DNA from 4 places in the Shewanella sp. 10N.286.52.C2 genome. Region 3 is predicted to be linked to each of the others. Evidence: predicted binding sites of a transcription regulator. Region 3 holds the regulator's gene; each other region holds the start of a gene.
What was found. Region 3 encodes sigma-54, which starts transcription at its own class of promoters, with help from an activator protein. Its sites were predicted from a motif close to GTTGGCACGNNNNTNGNNT; they were not measured.

Region 1: BCU94_RS04340 (DUF3192 domain-containing protein) is a predicted target of sigma-54. The motif match lies at 1,756-1,774, and genes of this name have one in related genera.
Region 2: BCU94_RS16945 (LiaF domain-containing protein) is a predicted target of sigma-54. The motif match lies at 1,769-1,787, and genes of this name have one in related genera.
Region 4: BCU94_RS12015 (LruC domain-containing protein) is a predicted target of sigma-54. The motif match lies at 1,302-1,320, and genes of this name have one in related genera.

What each region holds. Positions count from the first base shown of each region.
Region 1 is NZ_MCTV01000009.1:29,433-32,648, forward strand. Features, by position in the region: gene BCU94_RS04325 (DUF962 domain-containing protein) at 1-254, opposite strand, end outside; gene BCU94_RS04330 (GNAT family N-acetyltransferase) at 255-893, opposite strand; gene BCU94_RS04335 (DUF2789 domain-containing protein) at 1,059-1,289, shown strand; gene BCU94_RS04340 (DUF3192 domain-containing protein) at 1,286-1,672, opposite strand; gene BCU94_RS04345 (hypothetical protein) at 1,864-2,196, shown strand; gene BCU94_RS04350 (Zn-ribbon-containing protein) at 2,241-3,014, shown strand; gene syd (SecY-interacting protein) at 3,154-3,216, opposite strand, start outside.
Region 2 is NZ_MCTV01000057.1:38,564-41,779, reverse strand. Features, by position in the region: gene BCU94_RS16955 (patatin-like phospholipase family protein) at 1-93, shown strand, start outside; gene BCU94_RS16950 (nitroreductase family protein) at 807-1,466, opposite strand; gene BCU94_RS16945 (LiaF domain-containing protein) at 1,868-2,524, shown strand; gene BCU94_RS16940 (sterol desaturase family protein) at 2,648-3,216, opposite strand, start outside.
Region 3 is NZ_MCTV01000013.1:19,943-23,158, reverse strand. Features, by position in the region: gene lptB (LPS export ABC transporter ATP-binding protein) at 1-388, shown strand, start outside; gene BCU94_RS05950 (RNA polymerase factor sigma-54) at 523-2,007, shown strand; gene hpf (ribosome hibernation promoting factor) at 2,032-2,319, shown strand; gene ptsN (PTS IIA-like nitrogen regulatory protein PtsN) at 2,322-2,765, shown strand; gene rapZ (RNase adapter RapZ) at 2,762-3,216, shown strand, end outside.
Region 4 is NZ_MCTV01000032.1:11,226-14,441, reverse strand. Features, by position in the region: gene BCU94_RS12030 (GNAT family N-acetyltransferase) at 1-46, opposite strand, end outside; gene BCU94_RS12015 (LruC domain-containing protein) at 1,362-3,216, shown strand, end outside.

The DNA of each region.
Region 1 (3,216 bases), on a different contig from region 3:
AAACTGTATAGCGGGTATTCAAAAGTAGCAGGTTTGTTTTTTTCAAATACAAAGTGACCAATCCATGCAAATCCATAACCGATGACAGGGATAAATAATAGTTGCCACCATTGCTGGCTAACTAGAGTCACCAACAGCAATAACACTATCAGTCCAGAGCCGAGGTAATGTAAGCGCCGACATGTGGCATTTTGATGTTGTGATAAATAAAAAGGATAAAACGACTTAAAGTCTTGATACTGTTTATCAGCCATTTATTGCTCCGATTTACTTTGATAAATTAATATCTCACCATCAACAGAGCCAATGGTTTGATCAGACAAATGGCCAAAACCTTCACCAATAAAAAGCGCTGCATGTTTATCGTTGTTAACAAATACTCCGATCCCATCGAGCTCTAACTGCTCATCGCACCAACTTAACACCGCTTGAATTAATTTTGCCCCATTACCTTTTCTTTGCTCATTAGGGCTCAAAGCGATAAATTGTAAAATACCGTATTGTTTACTCGGTAAACTTTCTAAGATGGTATGCTCTTTTTTAATAAATGCTTGGGTTGAACTCCAACCAGTGCCGAGTACCATTTTTAAACGCCAGTGCCAGTAACGACTTTCACCAAGAGGCACTTGATGGGTGATCACACAGGCGACACCGATGAGACGTTTGCCTTCAAACCAACCAATTAATGGTTGCTCTTGCTGCCATAACTCTGTGAGCTCTTCTCTGATTGCAGCCCGCAGTTTTTGTTCGTAATTGGCTTTATTAGCAGTGGCTAAAGCTTCAATAAAAAATGGATCATCATGATAGGCATTATAAATAATCGATGCTGCAACTCTTAGATCTTCCGCAGTCAAATAAACCGCTCTAGGTTGATCGTTAGTTTGTTCATCCAAAGACGGCGCTGCTTGAGTTTTCGGGGGCAAAGTGTTGTTTTCCATGATGTCACTCTTAACTAATCCAGTTGATAGTCTCAACTTAACAACTTTGAAACATATTGCAATTTAAATAGGGTCACCTAATCTTAGTAAAGTAATATCATTCATACATGGTGAAAGCTCATGGATACGACAACGACAACATTTGAACACTTATTTCAGCAATTAGGATTAAGTTCATCTAAGGAAGATATTAACCAGTTTATCGAACAACATAAACTGGCTAAAAATAGCACCATTGCACAGGCTGGATTTTGGTCAGAATCGCAAAGACACTTTATTGAAGAGGCCTTACATCAAGACGGCCAGTGGTCTGAATTAATAGACCAACTGGACGTTTTATTAAGAAATTAAATGTTTTGGTAAGCAGTTTCACCCCAACCCACTAATTTGTTGTCACTTATTACAACTGGGGTACATTCACTTTTTGTGGTTTTGCCGTCACCTTTACTCCATTGAGTACGGTAGAAAAACACCTGAACCTCTTTCTTTGGACTTTCAGCGTCAGCTTGGGTCACATAAGCCTCACTGAAATCAGCCGTTCCCATCAAAATGGTGACTTGATCTTTTGCCATTCCGATTGAAAGTTTCGCTAAGTTATTACGATTAGTTTGTTGTTGTTTTTGCCAATATGAATCACTACGCTTACCTTCGTGATCGCCCACATTCAATACGCAACCAGTTAGTGAAGTCGCTGCTATAGCCATAATTAATGCTGCACCCAATTTTGCTTTCATAATACGTCCCTTTCAAATGGTTCTAATGTAATTTCTACTGAAACTGTTTTTCAGAGTAAGTTATACTGTTCTCAATACTGATTAAGCTAAAAGTGTGCCAAAAATTAAAGCCTTGATTTTATTCACCATTTAAAACCATGTCTCACTTTTTGAGTAATTTCACTACCGATATTTAAGGATTTTCACTAATTATGAGTCCAATTGAACAAGTCCTTGCGGCGGCAAAATCCATTGCTGTAGCAGGTCATACGCCAACATTAGCGTTAATAAAAGGTAAATTAGGTACGCGGATAGCCATGCCAACCCTTATTCAGGGTTTGCAGCAATTTAAAGCCATCCCCAAAGAGCAATGGCAAGACTTACCCGATTTAGCAGCCATGATACAGCCAGCTAATACTGAAACGGCTCAAGACCCATTAACGGCGCTAGAACAAAAATGGCAGGCTAAATTTGACGCTGTCGAAAGTGAATTTGCCCTAAAGATAGCAGCACTTGAAAAACGAATTGTACAATTAGAAAGTTAAGCACCACATCCTCAATACATTTAACCAGCTAAAAACGGAAAACCATGTTTGTCACTGAACTCAGATTTGAATGTTTCGCCGATACCACTATCACTGCGGCAGAAAAAGCCATTAATAACTTTCTAGAAGCACTCAGAGCCAATGGCCAAGTATTAGGACGAGAATTTGCTGTCGCATTTAATGAAGGTGAGTTTAAAGTCAGGCTATTAATACCTGAAAAAAACAGTTTATCAGCCCGTAACAACAGCCCATGGGTCAAACAAGCATTAACTATGCTAACTGAAGCAAAGTTATTGGCGCCACGTGAAAAGTTTATCGGTCAAGATATCAATTCAGAGCAAAGTAATATCGACACTCCCAGCTGGCAGGTGCTTTACACCAGCTATGTACATATGTGCTCACCATTAAGAAGTGGCGACAACCTTCTCCCTATTCCGCTATATCAAATTCCAGCAAGCTTTAATGGCGACCATAAGCGAGTTATTCGCTGGCAAACAGAGTGGCAAGCTTGTGATGAACTGCAAATGGCGGCGGCAACCAAAGCTGAATTTGCAGCATTAGAAGAACTGACCAGTCATAAAAGTGATTTATTTAGACGAGGCTGGGATATCCGCGGCAGAATTGAATTTATTACCAAAATTCCGACTTACTATTATCTTTATCGCGTTGGTGGTGAAAGTTTACAGTCTGAAAAAGAACGAGCCTGTCCACGCTGTGGATCGAAACAGTGGTTATTGGATGAGCCATTATTGGATATGTTTCACTTCAGATGTGAGCCATGCAGAATTGTGTCGAATATCTCATGGGATCATCAGTAATAATTTCAAACGTTATTGTTCTGAAGTATCTAACATCGATCAGAACAGCTGCATCATTAACCTTCTTTTCAACAAAAAGCCTGACTTAATTAATCTATAAGTCAGGCTTTTTGGTTTATCGCAAATTAATAACGTTGATCTATGACTTTCGTCTCAATAAGTCATTCCACATCATTTTCATTCGCTGCCAAATCCCCGGATG
Region 2 (3,216 bases), on a different contig from region 3:
ATGTTTGATCAGCAGTACATGGAAGCCTTATACCAAAACGGCTATGACAAGGCGGTAAACAACAATTTATGGCAAAACCAAGTTCCTTATTAAAGAAGTTATAGTTTACTTTCACGACTCTCCCAAGTCATTACTGGGAGAGTAAAATCAAGCTAATACGTCATTATTAATCCCACCTTTTTACCATTTTATCAGCATTTTTAGTCGCTTTAGTTATGACTCTACACTTTTTGGAATAACTTACCATGTTGAGAACGACTTGAAACACTGAACATAATGGCGGCTTTATCAATAAGCTGCAGCTAAGTAACTCCTCTTCTTAATACTGTCTGTTGTTAGCGATTGCGCAATGCCTTAATGATACTACTATCAACCAAAGCAGCTGCATTCATCCATCAATATTCATGCCTCCCATCAAATACATTCCATTCTTCATAATATCGTTTCAGCGCCAGCGGTTCATGGCATGACACGTATGAATAGCACCTTGCAGAGGCTACTCAATTTCATCAGTATTCCAGTTGAAGTCAGTCCCTATAAAGGTTTAACTCATGCTCAACGTTAATGTGACGGGTTACATTGCAGTATTATCAGTCATTTAGGGCTTATAAAAGCCGAACCTAAAATTTTCCACCTTCCTGTGAAATAGTAACTGTTTAAAATGGAGACTAAGCTGCTGATTTAATCTTTTAAAAATACTCAACACAAAAAAGCCCATCAAGAGTACATGATGGGCTTTAATAACAGGGACAGAATAATCAATTAGAAAGGTGTTACAAGCTATAATTTAAACGACCAAATATAGTTTATAAAACAGTGATGACATCTTGTTCAGGTAAACGCGATTTAGGTAAACCAAAGTTATAATCTTCACCCTCTTTGTGATAACCCATTGCTAGCGCAAACTCACAAACGTAACCATCTAACTCTTCTTTAAAAATTTCACCAATTAAGCTTGGATCAACGCCTTCCATCGATGTAGAAGCAATCCCTAAACGAGCTAGCGTATGCAAGGTATTACCAATAGCAATATAGGTTTGCGCTTTAGTCCAATGGCCATTAAAACCACTGTCATCAGTATTTTGCTCTGCAAAACCAAAAGCACCATTTAGCATGTTGTCATACATGTCTGCCGGTAAATGACCTGACGACACTTCAACATCAACAACTTTTCTGTAGTCATCTTTAGTGAACTTAGGGTTATGGGCAAATAAAATCACATGGGAGGCTTCAGTAGCATGAGGCTGATTAAACTGGTGCATATTGGCAAACGTTTCATGAAAACGTTGTTTTGCCACATCAGTTTCTAATACGATAAATTTCCACGGCTGTGAGTTAATAGAAGAAGCAGTTAAACGAATCGCTTGTTTCACTACGTCCATATCCGCTGCTGAAATACGCTTACTTGAATCATACTTTTTCACAGTATAACGTTTATTCAAATCTGCAATAATTGGGTGTGACATAATGATTTTCCTCATAGGTGATGCCGATGCGGTGCATTTTAGGCTTTTCCATTGAGAAAAAAAGAGTGCTAGACACCAATCTTTATGGAGTTTTTAAACCATAAAAAATCCGTAATAGCGGGTGCAGATGGCTCTATAGCGTAACTATACGTAGAAAAAATGACAAACCCATGGCTGTTCACTGGTTATTTTGACTAATTCAGCTGGCTACTTTCACTATATCATTTGCATTTATAAAGGTTAAAAACGATAACGCAATGCTGCAAGAATGATAAAGCACTGTTTTTATATAGTATCTTTAAACTGGCCTGCATATTGCTTTAATTTAACTTAAATACAACATCTACCCTAGTGACTAAAATCTGAGTCACTATGTACTATAAAGTCCAAGGAGTGACATTATGGCCGTGATTTTAGAAGATCGCCCTATTGAGCAAGTCAGAGAACAAGTTATCGATCAGTTAATTGTCAATTATAGCCACGGCATTATCTCTGCTGAAGCCTTTGAAAGACGCCTTGATGAGGCAATGAACTCAAGTGTTCATCAAGAGATCGTCGCACTGGTCGCAGACCTAACCTTAACCGCTGATACTGACTATAGTCAGCAAAAAGACCACCAGTTTGCGCCAAACTATGGCAGCAAAACTGCCACTGAAGATATGCGCTTAACCAGCATATTAGGTAACAGTGAACGTAGCGGCCAATGGGTGGTGCCAAAGGTTATTAAGGTTAATAATATTATAGGCGAAACCACACTGGATTTTAGTGATGCCATTTTTCAGCATCAACATGTCACCATTGAGATTAATTGCTTTTTGGGCAGTAGCAGTATCTATGTTCCTGAAGGCATTAATGTGGTGTGTAAAACTTACGGGCTCGTCAGTAGCATTGAAAACAAAGCGCCTTCTATCGCAACCCGCCAAGCTCCTGTCATCACCATTGAGGGTAAGGTTATTTTGGGCTCGCTGGAGGTGTCTATCAAGCGCACCATTAAAGAGAAATTTATCGAGTTTGCTAATAATTTAAAATCGGCATTTGATACTAAAAACTACTTTTGATACTTGAAGCAACTTTGATACTAATAGCGATTTTTGATGCAAATAACGAACAAAGCCGAACATAAAGTAGGCTAAACCGATAGCCTTTACTGTCTGTTCAGCCGTTAAATATGCCTGATAGCATCAGGGCTTTGAAATATCACGACATAATAGCAAGTCCTTCACTCTGGAAGAGGCGCCTTGATAAAAGCCGATTTCGTTAACAAAGCCTGGCGGGTTTTTAAAGGTGCCAAACAAAATATCAAAAATAGGCAGGTCAGAATAATTATACCTATGTAGGCCTTTTTGATGATGCACAGAATGGCTTTCAGGTCGCTGAATAATATATCCAAGCCACTGAGGAGTGCTAATATTGGTGTGTTGAAATACGGCGAGAAACATGGTGATGTATAAAAACCAACTAATTGCCTGCGGTGATAAACCCACAAACACATTAAGGCTAATACTGCCAACTAATGTAAAGCCAATCATATCTAGTGGGCTAAAATAAAAAGCCCCAAATGAGTCTAACCTTTCGGCGCTATGATGCATCTGATGGAAGGTTCGCCACAGCAGTGGCGTTCGGTGCATACTCCGATGCCATACATAAATACCAAGTTCGAAAACCAGCACGGCAATAATGGTACTCGCCAATGGGTTTAACTGCTGCAGATTGACCAATTGATAAGGCAATAAATACTTATCCCATATCA
Region 3 (3,216 bases):
GCGCATTGAAGAACTGGAACATTTATTAGAAGAATTTAACATAACTCATATCCGTGATAGCCAAGGTATGGCGTTATCGGGAGGCGAGCGTCGCCGAGTTGAAATTGCACGCGCATTAGCGGCAAATCCTAAGTTTATTTTATTAGATGAACCTTTTGCAGGGGTAGATCCTATCTCAGTAATCGACATCAAGAAAATTATTCAACAACTTAAAAGCCGTGGTTTAGGGGTGCTAATTACCGACCATAATGTCCGTGAAACACTTGATGTGTGTGAGCGAGCATATATTGTGAGTCACGGAAACTTGATTGCTGAAGGAACACCTGCTGAGATCTTAGTCAATCAGCAAGTTAGGTCGGTATACTTAGGTGAACAATTCAAGCTATAGTTAGCACTATTCAGTTTTTAGTATGGCATTCGCGGCCAACAACAAACCTTAATCTAGTCTATTTTTCTAGGATCATAAACTAGCGCCCACACTGTTCGTCGCGATGATGTAATTCAATTAGGGACAAGCGGTACATGAAAGCCTCACTCCAACTCAAAATGGGTCAACACTTAACCATGACCCCACAGTTGCAACAAGCGATTCGCTTATTGCAACTTTCCTCATTGGAGCTACAGCAAGAAATTCAACAAGCACTTGATTCAAACCCGCTATTAGAGCTTGAAGACGAATTCACTAAAGCCAAAGAGCCCGTAAAAGAAAACGCCCTGCAAACTGACACCGATTTTAGTGATAATAGCCAAGTCACCATAGAAAAAGACACCTCAACGGTTGATACCACTGAATCGCTCACTAAAGATTCTATGCCTGAAGAACTCCCTATGGATACCACATGGGATGAGGTGTATACCGCCTCGCCGACTTCTGGCTCTGGCGCAGTATCGAGCGGTAATGATATGCCGTTTCAAGGCGAAACCAGTGAAGGCTTGTATGAGCATCTTGAATGGCAAAAAAACCTCACTCCCTTTTCTGAAAATGACTTAGTGATTGCAACCGCCATTATTGATGCCATTGATGAGCGCGGTTACCTCACCCAGAGCGTTGAAGACATTTTGCAATCCTTAGGCACTGACGATATCGAACTCGATGAAGTTGAAGCTGTACTTAAACGGGTACAACACTTCGATCCCGTCGGCATTGCAGCGCGAGATTTAAGTGAGTGTCTATTAATTCAATTAGGCCAATACCCTAATGAAATTCCTTGCATAGATAATGTTAAGTTACTGATTAAAGATCATCTTGATTTAATCGCCGGTCGTGACTTTAGGTTACTGATGCGTAAAACCAAGCTTAAAGAAGATGATTTACGTGAAGCCATTGAATTTATTCAAACGCTCAATCCACGTCCAGGCTTGCAAATTACCCCCATTAAAGATGAGTACGTCATTCCTGATGTTACTGTACTTAAAAAGAATGGTCGCTGGGTGGTCGAGCTAAATCCCGATAACATGCCTAAAATTGGCGTTAATCAGCAATATGCAGCTATGGCCAAAGGCGGTTCAAGCCAAGCTGACAGCCAATTTATTCGTGGTCATTTACAAGAAGCTAAATGGTTTATCAAAAGCATCGATAGCCGTAATGAAACCTTACTAAAAGTGGCTAACTGTATCGTACAATTTCAGCAAGGTTTCTTTGAGTTCGGTGAAGAAGCCATGAAGCCGATGGTGCTCAATGATATTGCTGAAGCGGTTGAAATGCACGAGTCGACCATTTCACGGGTCACGACCCAAAAATACATGCATACCCCCCGTGGACTTTTTGAACTAAAATATTTTTTCTCAAGCCATGTAAGTACCGATGATGGTGGAGAATGCTCTTCTACAGCAATTCGCGCATTTATTAAAAAGCTCGTAGCTGCAGAAAACCCGAAAAAGCCTCTTAGTGATAGTAAAATGGCGACACTATTGGCTGAACAAGGGATTAACGTTGCTCGACGTACGATAGCCAAATATCGAGAGGCAATGCTCATCCCTCCCTCAAACCAACGCAAAAGCTTATAACTTTTTGTTATTGGAGGATGACCTATGCAAATTAACCTGACTGGAAACCATATTGAAATAACTCAATCTTTACGGGAATACGTGCAAACAAAATTTTCAAAGCTTGAACGACACTTCGAACAGATCAATAATGTTCACGTTGTGCTCGATGTTCAAAAGCTACAACAGATTGCCGAAGCCAAACTGCACCTAAAAGGCGGTGAAGTGTTTGCTGTATCGCGTAACGCTGATATGTATGTGGCAATAGACGCCCTGATAGATAAGCTAGACCGTCAGGTAATTAAACATAAAGAGAAACTCACTAAGCATTAACGATGGAACTTCGTACCATCCTGCAGCCGGCGTGCACTACCTGTGCCACTCCGGGCAGTAAGAAAAAGGTACTGGAATTAATCAGCAATTTAATGGCTGCCCAGTACCCAACCCTTTCTTCACAGGCTATTTTTGAAAGTCTAATAGCGCGTGAAAAAATGGGCAGTACAGGTATAGGAAATGGCATAGCAATTCCACATGGGCGCTTAGATAATATCGAAGAACCCATTGCTATTTTAATCAAATGCGAAGAGCCAATCGCCTTTGATGCCATAGACAAGCAACCTGTAGATATTTTATTTGCGCTTCTTGTACCTGCAGATCAGTGCCAGCAACACCTAAGCACATTATCTAGCATGGCAGAGAAACTCAGTGATAAATTGATACTTAAACGACTTCGAAAGAGTCATGACGCTACAGAACTTTATCAGGTTATTACTGCATGAAACTTGTCATCGTATCGGGACGTTCAGGTTCAGGAAAATCAGTCGCACTGAGAGTGCTTGAAGATTTAGGTTATTACTGTGTTGATAACCTGCCACTGCCACTGATTGGCAGCCTGCTTGAACAGCTTAAAGATAGTAACGAGCTTGTCGCCATTAGCGTCGATGTGCGTAATATCGAAGAGCAAGGCAAAGTACTCAAAGAGCAAATTGCTTTACTGTCTGACGATACCAGCATTACCAGTTTCTTTTTAAACGCCAACGATAAAGTGTTACTGAAGCGTTTTAGTGAGACCCGCCGATTACACCCACTGTCTAAGAATCAAATTTCGTTACAAGAAGCCATTAAGCTTGAGGGGCGGTTACTCGAACCCATAGCCAAAATGGTTGATCACTATATCGACACCTCGCAAACTAATATCTACGAATTGAGCGATCATGTTCGGCAAATCTT
Region 4 (3,216 bases), on a different contig from region 3:
TATCTGCCGATGCATAAAGATCGGCTGTTGATTGATATGAAATCATCGCAAATCTCCTAAAGCCCTACTAATTGGCAAAAAATAGTTGGCTAAAATTTTGAGGGGTGAATAGTTAAATTTTCCTATTAATCAGCTTATTATGTGTGCTTTGTTCGTCGTTTTCTCTTTTGCAACTTTAACCTTTAAAGAATGAAAGAGAGAGGCAAAGATGAAAGTTGTGAATAATAAAAGTAAGCAAAGTAACTTTATTCCGATACTCTCATTTTCTATGAATGCATTTAAAATTGCGGATAAGAGCATGAACCCAACTAAATAGTAATTATGTATGCTACCCATGAAAACTCCTTAACTAGTGTGGTCAGAGTAAACTTTATAAGGGAGTTGATAGGCACATCATTATTTAATGGCTTTTTCTTCCCTAAATGGCGTGCTCGAAGATTGCGTTCGAGGTTAGCTTACTCTGTCCTTAAGTGGTTCTACCTTAATATAACTTATGAGCCTAGTTCAATGTTTTACTTAGTTTTTGTTGGCTAGCCTATCTAAGACCATCACTTCAATCTAATCCATTGCCTGCCGCTGGGATGTTCAGGATGAACGGAATGTCGCGATCACATGGTCAATAATGTTCCCGACATTATCATGACATTTCCCAAATCCCTATGGGTCAGATGTGAAAGAGCGACCTTATGTGCAAGCACGACTGTGACACGCTGCAAGTTCGTCCCTGAAAGCTCGGCCATGACGTCCATGTCATGGACGGTCACAGCCGCGCTTACACCCGAATTGTCACCGCTTCGATTTGACTTCATTGGCAGCAATTAAAAGAGCTAAAGTTAGAAAACTTAAAAATTTAAGAGTCTAAAAGACTCAATTTGAATTGAGGACGTTGAAGAAAATAGCGTGATGCTCACATGGATGTGAGCATAGCTTTCGCGGAGCATGGATGCACCATCGGAAGCGTTAGCATTTTCACTCTTTATAATAAACAGGGTCCGAAGTTAGCAACAAACGAAGTCCAAAGCTGGATCAATCCCCATCGAAAATCATGCGCTTTTCAGCATTTTTCGTTAGGGGCGGCAGGGTGATCCAAGAGGGTATTGCTGTTGATACCCTTTTGGTCGGGTGTGGGTGGACAACCCACGACGTTAATCCAAACGGAGTTTGGAACAATACAGATCAAACCATTCTCAACCCCAAAAAATCACAAAGTCTCAAATTCAGAATGCGTTGCAGAATGCATTTTAGCATTGAGATACAATCTTGCCTTTAATGTAAGCTATTGTATTTAAATGGTAATAAAGGTTGGCATCCACTATGCATTATCCCCAGTACATCCTGATAACGAATAGCGAGATGCCAATATGCAAACATTAAACACAACAATAGTTAACGTGAAACCACTTCACTCTCAAATCATCAATATTCTTGGTTTAAGCAGTATTGCTATTGGTACTAGCATGGCTTTGTTCAGTGCTAATACCAATGCCGCTGAGCCATTCAATGCCTGTCCTACCGAAGCATTTATTATTCAAACGCCAGCAGGCATTCCAAAAACCTTTGGAGTTGAACTTGGTACCGGTAGTTATTCGGTATTGTCGCCTGATATGGGACTGACCAAAGGATTTAATGGTGTTGGTTTCAGCTACACAGATAATTACCTTTATGGCTGGGATTATCAGCATGGCACTGTGGGTAAGGTGGGTGAAGATTACCAAGTTGAGCCACTAACGATCGTAAAAGACAGCTCAGCTGCTGCAGCGGGTAACTTCTACGTAGGTGATGTCGCCATCAATGAAAACGTTTGGTATGGCTACCGTAAAAACCAAGGCTTATTTACTGTGCCGTTAGATGGCAATAATCACCCAATGAACATTGTCCCAGGCAGTAAAACCAATGCCACTTACAACGTAACAGATTTTGCCTTTCATCCAAGCAACGGCTTTTTATACGCAGTGACTAACGGCAGTACAGGTAACTTACTCAAGATTGACCCCACAACAGGTGCCGCTGAAACCTTAGCAACCGTTATTACTAAAAGCAGTGGTAGCTTTACCTTTGGGGCGCAGTTTTTTGACCCTAATGGCAACCTTTATTTAAGTAACAACGGCGATGGCAATGTGTATAAGGTCAACGTTGAAAGTGATAACCCTACCGCAGAGTTGTTTTCATACGGGCCGTCATCTTCTTCAAATGATGGTGCTCGTTGTGCATTAGCAGAAGTGCCAGTGGGAGACAATGTTGATTTTGGTGATGCGCCAGACAGTTACGGTACCCTAATTGCTTCAAATGGTGCCCGCCATAATATGGTTGCTGGCATGTCATTAGGCAGTGTTATTGATAATGAGTCCGACGGTTATCCTGCACCACTATCAGATGATGAAAGTGATGGTATTGATGATGAAGATGGCATCAGCATGCCAACCGGTTTTGAAGTGGGTGAAGAGGCGGTGTTATTAGTCACAGTAGAAGGGGATGGTGCTTATATTAACGGCTGGATTGATTGGGGCCAAGATGGTCAGTTTGATAGTGAAGATCAAGTGATTATTGCCCGCTCAGTGAGTAGCGGCACATCAACTGTGACGATTAACGTACCTAATTGGGCTAAAACTGGCGCAACCTGGTCACGTTTTCGTTTGAGCTCAGAGGCCAGCTTATTACCAACAGGTGGTGTCAGTGATGGTGAAGTGGAAGATTATCCTATCACTGTCACTGAAACCGGCATCACTATCAGCTATTACCCCTCATCGTCAGAATACACCACGTTAGCTTATGAGGATTTATACCCTTTTCAAGGTGACTTTGATATGAACGATGTGGTGATGCAGTTACGTATTAGCCAATACAGTAAAAATGACATGGTTCGTCGCGTGGGCTTTGATGCGCAATTAGTGGCAATGGGCGCTTGGTATCACAATGGCTTTGCGGTGCAATTACATGATATTGGCCGCGGCAATGTGCAAGAGTCAGCCATTGAGTGGAGCGCCCAAGGGGTTAAGCAGACCAGCTCACCACTTGAAGACGGGCAAACCAATGCGGTGCTGTTATTTACTGAAGACTTATGGCAACACGTCAGTGCGGGTAATGGCTGTCAATATTTCAGAACTGAACCGGGTTGCGGCACCCAATACCGCGCAACATGGCAAATGACAGTGCCGTTTGTTGATGCGGTACATGTTGATGATATGCCTGAGTTCCCCTATGACCCATTCATTTTTG